Regions from separate parts of the Oceanisphaera sp. genome, predicted to be linked through region 1. Evidence: predicted binding sites of a transcription regulator. Region 1 holds the regulator's gene; each other region holds the start of a gene.
The links. The regulator sigma-54, encoded in region 1, starts transcription at its own class of promoters, with help from an activator protein. The targets are predictions, from matches to a motif close to TGGCACNGTTTTNGCTT.

Region 1 (3,176 bases):
TAATAGGTGGGTCTCTTGGCGAATAGCTTCATCCAGTGTGAGGCTGAGCCGAGACAGAGGGTGTAGCCTGCGGGTATCACCAAAGCGGCGAATAAGTGCGGCATTATCGGCATCAATAAAGATATTTGATAGGCTTACACCTTCTATATTACGAACTTGGTCTAAACAGCTTTCCATTTTTTCATTACTGTCGGGGAGGTTACGTACGTCAACACTCACAGCTACTTCGCCGGGCTTGTTGCGCCGCATTTTAACCAAATCGGGTAAGAGCTCTACCGGCAGGTTATCGACACAATAATAGCCTAAATCCTCAAGTACCCGTAACGCGACGGTTTTTCCCGAACCAGAACGACCACTGACGATTACCAGCTGCATAGTTCCCCCTTAAGAAGAAATCATGATTTGATGGAGCTCGTCATCACTACTGGCTTGACGTAGCTGTTTGCAAATCTGTTTGTCACTGAGCTTTTCGGCAATCAATGACAGTGTTTTAAGATGTTGCTTACACTCTTGTTCAGGTACAAGCAGTGCAAATACTAAACTGACCGGCTGATTATCAATAGCATCAAACTCTACTGGTTCAGCAAAGGTCAGTAACACGGCGGTGGCTTGGTTATCATCACTAATACGGCCATGAGGAATGGCAATGCCATTACCTATGCCGGTGGTACCCATTTTTTCTCTGGCTAACAGGCAGTCAAATAACTGCTGGCTGTTAACGTTAAGATGCTGGGCGGCTAGTTCACTGATGATTTCCAGAGCGCGTTTTTTGCTTGTGCAGGGGATTGCACTGCGCGTGCAATCCCTGCTTAATATATCGGCGACTTCCATGGTTATTTTTGCTTAAGCTTCTCTTTGTGTTTAATGACTTGGCGATCGAGCTTATCAATTAAGCTGTCTATCGCGGCGTACATATCTTCACTTTCTGCGTTGGCGAAAATTTCACCGCCGCTAAGCAGTATTCTTGCTTCAGCTACTTTTTGCACTTTTTCTAGGGTAAGAACGACGTGTGCGTTGGTTATATTATCAAAATGGCGCTCTAGACGAGAGAACTTGCTGTTAACATAATCACGTAATGAGTCTGTGATATCTACATGGTGTCCAGTCAAATTTATTTGCATAATGTCTTCCTTCTAGGTCGGCCTACATCAGGCGTTTACGTTGATTGGAAGGGGGGATGGCCAGCGACTCTCGATATTTAGCGATGGTGCGTCTCGCCACCTTTATCCCTTGCTCAGCCAGCAGTTGAGCAATTTTGCTATCACTCAACGGCTTAACCGGGTTTTCTGCTCCGACTAATTTTTTGATTAAAGCACGAATAGCGGTGGATGAACATTCTCCGCCGCTTTCGGTTCCTACATGGCTGGAGAAAAAATACTTCAGCTCAAACACGCCTCTTGGCGTGTGTAAAAATTTTTGTGTGGTCACTCGCGAGATGGTGGATTCGTGCATTTCTACCACATCGGCCACTTGATTGAGCACCATGGGTTTCATGGCCTCTGCTCCATACTCAAAGAATGCCTGTTGTTGGTCAACAATACAATTAGCAACCTTGAGTAAGGTCTCATTTCGGCTTTCTAGGCTTTTGATAAACCACTTAGCATCTTGCAGGTGGTTGCGAATGTACTGGCTATCTTCTGTGCCCTTCGCACTGCTTGCCATAGCGGCATAGGTTTGGTTTAGTCGCACCTTTGGCATTGCATCTGTATTTAGTTCGGCCACCCAAGTGCCTTTGCGTTTGCTGACCACTACATCGGGGATTACATATTCAGAGTTTGACTGCAGTATGCGACTACCCGGCCTCGGCTCAAGCTGTTGAATTAGCGCTAATACGTCTCTTAGCTCATTTTCTTTAAGGCAGGCCTTACGCTGCAAGGTACGGTAATCGCGGTTACCTAGCAAATCCATGTGATGCTCAAGCACTGCTAGGGCATCACTTAGCCATGGGGTGTCGTGGGGCAGGGCATGGAGTTGAATTGATAAGCACTCTTGTACGCTGCGTGCTGCAACACCTAAAGGATCAAAATGTTGAATACGTTTAAGTACCGCCTCCACCTCGTCTGCTTCAATATGCTGCTCCCCACCTGATACGCTGGCTAATAGGGCGTCTATATCTAGGCTGAGATAGCCGGCGTCGTCAATGGCATCAATAATCGCTAAGGCGATAGCTTGGTCGGTATCGCTAAAGGGGGTCAGTTGCATCTGCCATAACAGGTAATCTTGTAAGGTTTCGGTTGTTTCCCCTTGGTACACCGTATCGTCCATGCCTTCAGGTAAGCCTGCGTTAGTACTACCAGACGAAGCGGTGTAAATTTCCTCCCACTGGGTGTCCATTGGCAAATCATCTGATAGCTGGTGCTGTTCCATCGCTTTGTCGGTGGCTAGCTGATCATTTTGCTGAGGGGCTGCTGTTTGAGATTCTGCCTCGCTCTGTTCGTCTTGCTCCTCTTGCTCAAGCAGGGGGTTATTATCAAGTGCAAGTTGAATTTCTTGTTGCAACTCCAAGCTCGATAGCTGCAACAGGCGAATGGCCTGTTGCAGCTGAGGCGTCATGGTCAGCTGCTGGCCCATGCGTAATTGAAGAATTGGCTTCATTGTAAAAAAGTCCTTCCATATCAACCGCGAATGGCTACAGCGGTGCCGTTAGAGGCTAAATTGCTCACCAAGATAGACTTTCTTGACCTGTTCATTATTAAGTATTTCGGCTGGTGTGCCAGCGGCTATACGGTGGCCTTGGCTAACAATATAGGCGCGTTCACACACATCAAGCGTTTCACGCACATTGTGGTCGGTAATTAACACGCCTAAGCCTCTGTCTCGCAGGTGCAATATAATTTTTTTAATATCGAGTACTGATATAGGATCGACACCGGCAAAAGGTTCATCCAACAAAATAAAGCGGGGATCAGCGGCGAGTGCGCGGGCAATCTCCACTCGTCTGCGCTCACCACCGGACAAGCTCATGCCGGTATTATCTCGAATATGGGTAATATTAAACTCTTCGAGTAGTTGTTCCATTTTTTCTGTGCGCTCGTCTGAGCTTAAATCTTTGCGTGTTTCTAATACCGCCATTATGTTATTAGATACACTTAAACGGCGAAAGATAGACGCTTCTTGCGGTAAATAACCAATGCCACTGCGGGCCCGTAAGTGCATGGGTTGATGACTAATATCTT
Region 2 (3,176 bases), on a different contig from region 1:
ACCTCAAGCTCAAGTGTCACCTGCTGCCAATCAAATTGTGCCCGTAAACTGGTCAATAAGGGGAGCAGAGCAATAGATTGGCGCTGTACGCTAATGGTGCCAGAATAAGTGAGCATATCGGAAATGAGTCGATCGGCGCGCTTGAGTTGGCTTTGGATCATGGCTTTACGATCGGCCGCTAATCCCGCGGTTGCCATAGAGATAATATTCAGCGGGTTGCGCAGTTCATGCGCCATGGCCGCAGACAAGCCACCTAACTCCACTAAGTGCTGTTCCGATAAACGTGTACGCTCGGCCTCGGCCAGTTGCAATGACCGCTCAAGCAAGCTACAACGCGTGGTAAGTAGTGACGCAAATACATCAGCGGCCAAGCGCACGCTGGGTGTCACATCATCAAACCCTTGTAAGCGCGATTGCCAGCCAGAATCATGATAAGCACAAATAATACAAGGGCCGGGGGCGAGCTGCTCTGTGTGTTGGGCGGGCAGTAGCTGTACACAAATAGCTTGGCCCATTTGTTGGTGCAATAATTGCTCGGCAATGACACTAAGCTCGGCCCAATCTCGCGCTTGGGCTAACTGTTGCAGCCAGTCGTCTAGGCGCTGTTCATCGAGTTGACTGCCGGGATAAATTACCCGACTCACCAGCTGACTAACCGGCTGGTATAAAGCCAGTGCCAGTGTGAGTAATAGCATTGAATAAAGCCATAACTGCCAGTTAGGGACGCTCGCTAATGCCTGCATACCAAACTGACCCGCCACTGAGCTAAGTAGGGCAATAATGCCCAATACCAGCAGTGTCATTAATACCCATAACAGCGCCCGGTTGGCCCAGGCGTTAATATCTAACATTTGATAGCGCACTACGCCATACACCAGCAACACCACATAACTGGGCAGCAGCAACATGGGCCAAGGGTACCAGTGCAGGCCCAGTGAGGGAAAAATAAAGCTACTTGCTAGCAATAATCCCCAAGCTCCGGCGGCAAACATAGCGGCAATAGAGCGGCGCCTATTGCCTCGGTGAAGGTGGCCACCCCACAACAGTAAGGCGTGTGCCAATATACCCACCACAATGGTGTAGGTGATGTTAAACCAACCGATACCGCTAAATACAAAGTAGTGGCTAAAATGCCCAAACGAAATAATTTTTCCGCCCTGACCCAGTAAACTAATAGCGATGACACTAATCGCCGCCCCATAGAGCAGGGCGCGTTTATTGGCTAGGCGCGTTAACCACACTCGTTGTGCAGGGCCTTGGTTCACAAAGCCGATGGCAAAGTCGAGAAAAAAAGTAGGCATCAGTGGGTTGGCTAAAATAAGCAGCTTGCCTATTGACTGCCAGCCGTAAAACACCGATACATGTCCACTACACCACAGTGCCATCATAATGCCAAAACCGGCCAGCGCTTTCATACTGCGTTTATTGCGCGCTCGCCAAAATAGCCAGGTCGACACGAGTAGCGCACAGGCGGCGGTAAGCAGCATCATGAGTTCAAAAGCTAAATCGAGCGCCATTATTATCCTTGGAAGGGTGCAGGTAACATAATAGTGAATTTTTGATCTTGTATGAAAAAGTAAAATGTCGAATTCAAAATATAAGCGTCATAGAGAGGATTAGTTTCGGGCGCCTTAACCGTCAACCTAGTTGACACTTATTCCGGTAAAAACTGTAAACCTTGTTGTCGGATGGGGCAAGTATTATTGCTTTAGTTGATCTAAGCCAATGCAAACACTGCTGTTTTATTTTATGGCATAGTTTATGCTTTATATTAGCAATAACAATTAAACACTGACTCTGAGGCGTATGCTATGTACATAACTCGTATTATTCAGGAATTTTCAGCCATTTTTATAGTATTACCTCTGGCTATGCAGCCTGTGGCAATAAACCATTTCAGCGGGCTTAAGGGGGCGTTATGGAGTTAGATTCGGCTATGCTGTCGCGAATTCAATTCGCGTTTACTATCAGTTTTCATATTATTTTTCCGGCCATTACCATAGGGCTGGCTACAGCCATTGCTATTTGGGAAGGCTTGTGGCTAAAAACCCGTAACCCGGTGTATTTTCAATTAGCTAAGTTTTGGATAAAGCCCTTTGCCATTACCTTCGGCATGGGGGTGGTCAGTGGCATAGTGTTGTCGTATGAGTTTGGTACCAACTTTTCTGAGTTTTCCGAAATAGTGGGTCCAGTGTTAGGCCCCTTACTGGCTTATGAAGTGCTAACCGCTTTCTTTTTAGAGGCCGGTTTTTTAGGCATTATGTTATTTGGCTGGCGTAGAGTGGGTGAAAAGCTGCACTATTTTGCCACCTGTGTGGTGGCCTTGGGCACCTGGATTTCTTCATTTTGGATTATTGCCGCCAACTCTTGGATGCAAACTCCCGCCGGTTATATTGAAGTAGACGGCCACTTTGAAGTCGCCAGCTGGATGGAAGTGATCTTTAACCCTTCGATGCCGTATCGTTTAGCGCACATGCTGCTGGCTGCTATGTTAACGGCCATCTTTTTAATTGGCGGTGTTAGCGCGTGGTATTTACGTAAAAACCGTGACTTAGCCTTTGCCCGCAAGGGGTTATCTATGGCGTTGTGGGCGGCGCTTATTTTGGCTCCCTTACAGCTTGTTGTGGGAGATTTTCATGGGTTAAACACCAAAGAACACCAACCCATTAAAGTGGCAGCCATGGAAGGCATTTGGCCTGAGCAAGAGGCTGGGGCTCCATTATTATTGTTTGCCGCCCCTGATATGGAAAACGAAACCAATCACTTTGAAGTCAAAGTCCCTAAAGTGGCGTCGCTGATTTTAACGCATTCGTTAGACGGTGAAGTACAAGGGCTTACCTCTGTGGCCAAAGAAGACCGCCCTTATGTGCCACTCATCTTTTTCTCCTTTCGTATTATGGTGGGCTTGGGCATGTTAATGATTGCCGCCGCTGTATGGGGCTTGTGGTTGCGCCGTAAAGGGAAGGTGTTTGAAAGTAAGCCGTTTTTATTATTGATGAATGTCATGATCCCCACCGGCGTAATTTGTACCTTAGCCGGTTGGTATGTCACTGAAGTGGGGCGCCAGCCTTGGTTAGTGCAAGGTTTGGTACGCACCATGGAAGTGGTAACGCCATTACCTGCCGAGCGAGTCTTATTTTCGCTTACGCTATTTGTATTAACCTACAGCACCTTGC
Region 3 (3,176 bases), on a different contig from region 1:
AAAACCGACGGCGAGCTGGCTCACCACCCAGACCGAGTTCAATTAAGCAATGAGTTTAAAGAACAGGTTAGTCTGTTACGTGATTTAGTCAGTAAGTGCCAAGAACGCAGCCAAGTCGCTGAGCAGCTGCTAGAACAGTCATTAAATGGTATTCGTCAGTTAAGCAATATTTTAAGTAAGCTGCATGAACGACAAAGTATGACTTATGATCAAAAAGGTCATACCAAGGGCATTAATAAAGGCACTGGCTTTAAAGTTTAATTTATAGCGCCAGACGCCAAGCTCAAAAAAACACCACTTTGATACATATATAGAGTGGTGTTTTTTTTATGATCGTCATTTTTAATCTCTTCAACATTCAACATTCAACATTCAACATTATCCTACTCCCCACGACGTAACTTTTCATAACGGTTTAAATCTAACTCTAGTTCGGTTATGTACATATCACCGTCGGGGTAGCTATTCACCACTTGAGCCCCTCGCACTACGCCACGACTACTGTTACTAACAGTGCCATCTTGTAAAATATGGCTATTCATAGTGCTAGAGCTAGACGACATTACGCCCCCTAATTGCTCTGTGAGCTCACGATAAGCATCCAGTTTAGAAGCACGCATCGCGTGTAACAGTTTCTGCTGATAATCCGCAGGGCTTTGCAGGCTAATAGGCGCGTACCCTACCGCCTGCAGTGGCTCACTTTTATTAAACAGCGATGACTGTGTGCTACAGCCACTTAAAAGCACCAGCAATATCAGCCCATACTTACTTCGCATAACGTCTCCTTTCTGCCGGTGTTATGACACGAGTTTGTGGGCCTTTGGCTCTCAGCAAACCGGCCACTAAATACTCAGGAATAAACTGCTGAGCACTGGCTATAAGGCTATTATCCCCCATGGACACCAAACGAGCATTAATTAAGCGTCCCCCAGTGGTTTCACTTACAGTGCCGTGCAACAAATAACGCGCATCAATTCGTGGGCTTAACTGACGATAATCTCGGCTGGTACTAATATCACCTTCGGGGGTGATACGAATAAAGGGCAAGGCTTTAAAGTCAACGACTCGCAGGCCATATTGATTAAGCTGAAACATCATAGTTTCGGACAGTAAGCGACTAAAATCGTCTTGGCTTTGGTAGTCTTGCTGATCAACAAAACCACTAACAGCAATGCCAGACTGCTCATTAAGATTGTGTGCACTAGACACTAAACGATACGCTAATGCCGACATATGCTGTTGTATTTGAGTTTGGCCGCCCACTAAAGAAGGACCCGCCTGAGGAAGATGAGCACTGCGCGTATCAGATCTCATGCGCATAGGAACGCCGTCTTGGCTGTGGCGAGGCGACATATCGGGCCCGACTAATGGCCCAAGCAGTTTATTGTTAATATAATGAGACGCATGATCATGAGGCAAATAATGATGTTCAGCATCAAACTGCTGCGCCGGCAGTGCTTGTTCTTGCTCTGCAGGGGTGGTGCACGCTGCTAACCCCAGCACCGTCACTAGCAAAAAGGCTTTACTCATCATGACTCCCATTGTAATAGATAATATCCATTAGGCTATCGGCTCTGCTGCCATAAACTTTACTGACCATTAGCATGACAAACTTGGCACACGCGCATAACAGCCATGGCTCAGCATAACAGAAAAGCGAATAACACGCCGAACGCCTTGCATATAATACCAGTCTACCCCGAGCGTAGGGTCGAATTTATTCGACCTCTTTAGGCCTTGCTATGGTGGTTAGTTTTACCAGATCAGGATAGCTACTAAATTATCTCTCTTAATTTTAGCGCTTGTCTTGTTACGCTTAACAGCTATCTAATGGCAAGCTTTTTGCATAATCCTTGCCAACATTGATTAACGTCGTTATTTAATTCAATAGCCTTTTTACCATAGGTGACTCCGTGCCAATAAAAGCCCTTTTGCTCTCGTTATTTTTATTATTGCCGCTGGCATTACCGTTAACGGCACATGCCGATTGGTATCAAACCCAAGGGTCGGCACCACTAAGCGCAGGAAAAGAGACTGCGCGCCAACAAGCATTAGAGCAAGCACTTACCGAGGCACTGCTGCAAGCCGGTGCTTCTCTTACTACCGTTCAATCAGTAACCAATGGTGCCTTGTTAGAGCAGCGGCTAGATATTGCCGCCCAAGGTGAGCTGATGGATTATGTCATTTTAAAAGAGTGGAGTTCACAGGGGCGCTTATGGCTTACGCTAAGGGCCGATATCTGGCCAGATAAAGCAATCACTCCCCAATGCAATAGTCATTACCACCCAGGTATTACGCTAACGCGCTTTGCTATTCAGTATCCAGAACAGGCAAGATTTGGGCAAATTTATGATTTGGGCACCGCTGTTACTGCCAGACTTACGCAGCAGCTCTCCCCCATCGTCAATTTAATGACGAGCCTCCCTCATCAAGTGCTCACCGATCAGCGCTTACCCCGCAGCCCAGGGCTACGCCAAGGCGCCGATGTATTAGGAAAGCAGCAGCAGTCTCGGTTACTGCTAAGCGGTGTGATTAACGATATAAGCATGGAGGAAGGTAATTGGATGAAGTGGAGCTTAAGTGATATGCCGCGCCAGTTTGCCTTGAATGTAACCCTAGAAGACAGTTTTACTGGTGAACAGCTATTGCAAAAGCACTACCAAGTAGAAGCTCCTTGGGGCTATAGCAAGCACGCTAAAGTAAGAGTACAAGAGCAAAACTTTTGGCATTCTAGTTATGGGCAATCGGCCGATCAGCTATTACAGCAAGTGGTCAGAGACGTGGTAAGTGCCCAGTCATGCATGAAGGCCATTGGCCATATTTTACAACAGTCTGATGAAGGTATTTTAATGGATTTAGGGCGTCAAGCCGGCATTAAACCGGGTGATCGTTTTACCCTTGTTCACCGCCGACAAATACAACCCGGTTATTACAGTGAAACGTCTTCAGAGGCGCAATTTGTGGTGCAACAAAGCCATACCGACTATAGCCTGCTAGCCCCGGCTGATCATAATGCCAAACAAGTTAGGATCACCCCTGGAGATGTCCTCACCGCGCTGCATTAATAGCAATTTAAGTGCCAAGCTCTACTAACCTACTGCGAGCGTAGCGCGGCAATCCACTCCAAAACAAAGCTATACGTTAAAAAACACGGGTAAAGCGAACGGACTAAGATA

Region 2: ACTHY5_RS09675 (cytochrome ubiquinol oxidase subunit I) is a predicted target of sigma-54. The motif match lies at 1,751-1,767, and genes of this name have one in related genera.
Region 3: ACTHY5_RS06125 (FlgO family outer membrane protein) is a predicted target of sigma-54. The motif match lies at 1,655-1,671, and genes of this name have one in related genera.

The regions. Positions count from the first base shown of each region.
Region 1 covers NZ_JBQDEX010000026.1:17,343-20,518, reverse strand. Annotated here, with positions in the region: gene rapZ (RNase adapter RapZ) at 1-375, opposite strand, end outside; gene ptsN (PTS IIA-like nitrogen regulatory protein PtsN) at 385-831, opposite strand; gene hpf (ribosome hibernation promoting factor) at 834-1,121, opposite strand; gene ACTHY5_RS04100 (RNA polymerase factor sigma-54) at 1,144-2,595, opposite strand; gene lptB (LPS export ABC transporter ATP-binding protein) at 2,644-3,176, opposite strand, start outside.
Region 2 covers NZ_JBQDEX010000105.1:5,402-8,577, forward strand. Annotated here, with positions in the region: gene ACTHY5_RS09670 (ATP-binding protein) at 1-1,517, opposite strand, end outside; gene ACTHY5_RS09675 (cytochrome ubiquinol oxidase subunit I) at 1,919-3,176, shown strand, end outside.
Region 3 covers NZ_JBQDEX010000047.1:294-3,469, reverse strand. Annotated here, with positions in the region: gene flgN (flagellar export chaperone FlgN) at 1-261, shown strand, start outside; gene ACTHY5_RS06130 (LPP20 family lipoprotein) at 384-776, opposite strand; gene ACTHY5_RS06125 (FlgO family outer membrane protein) at 766-1,530, opposite strand; gene ACTHY5_RS06120 (flagellar assembly protein T N-terminal domain-containing protein) at 1,914-3,065, shown strand.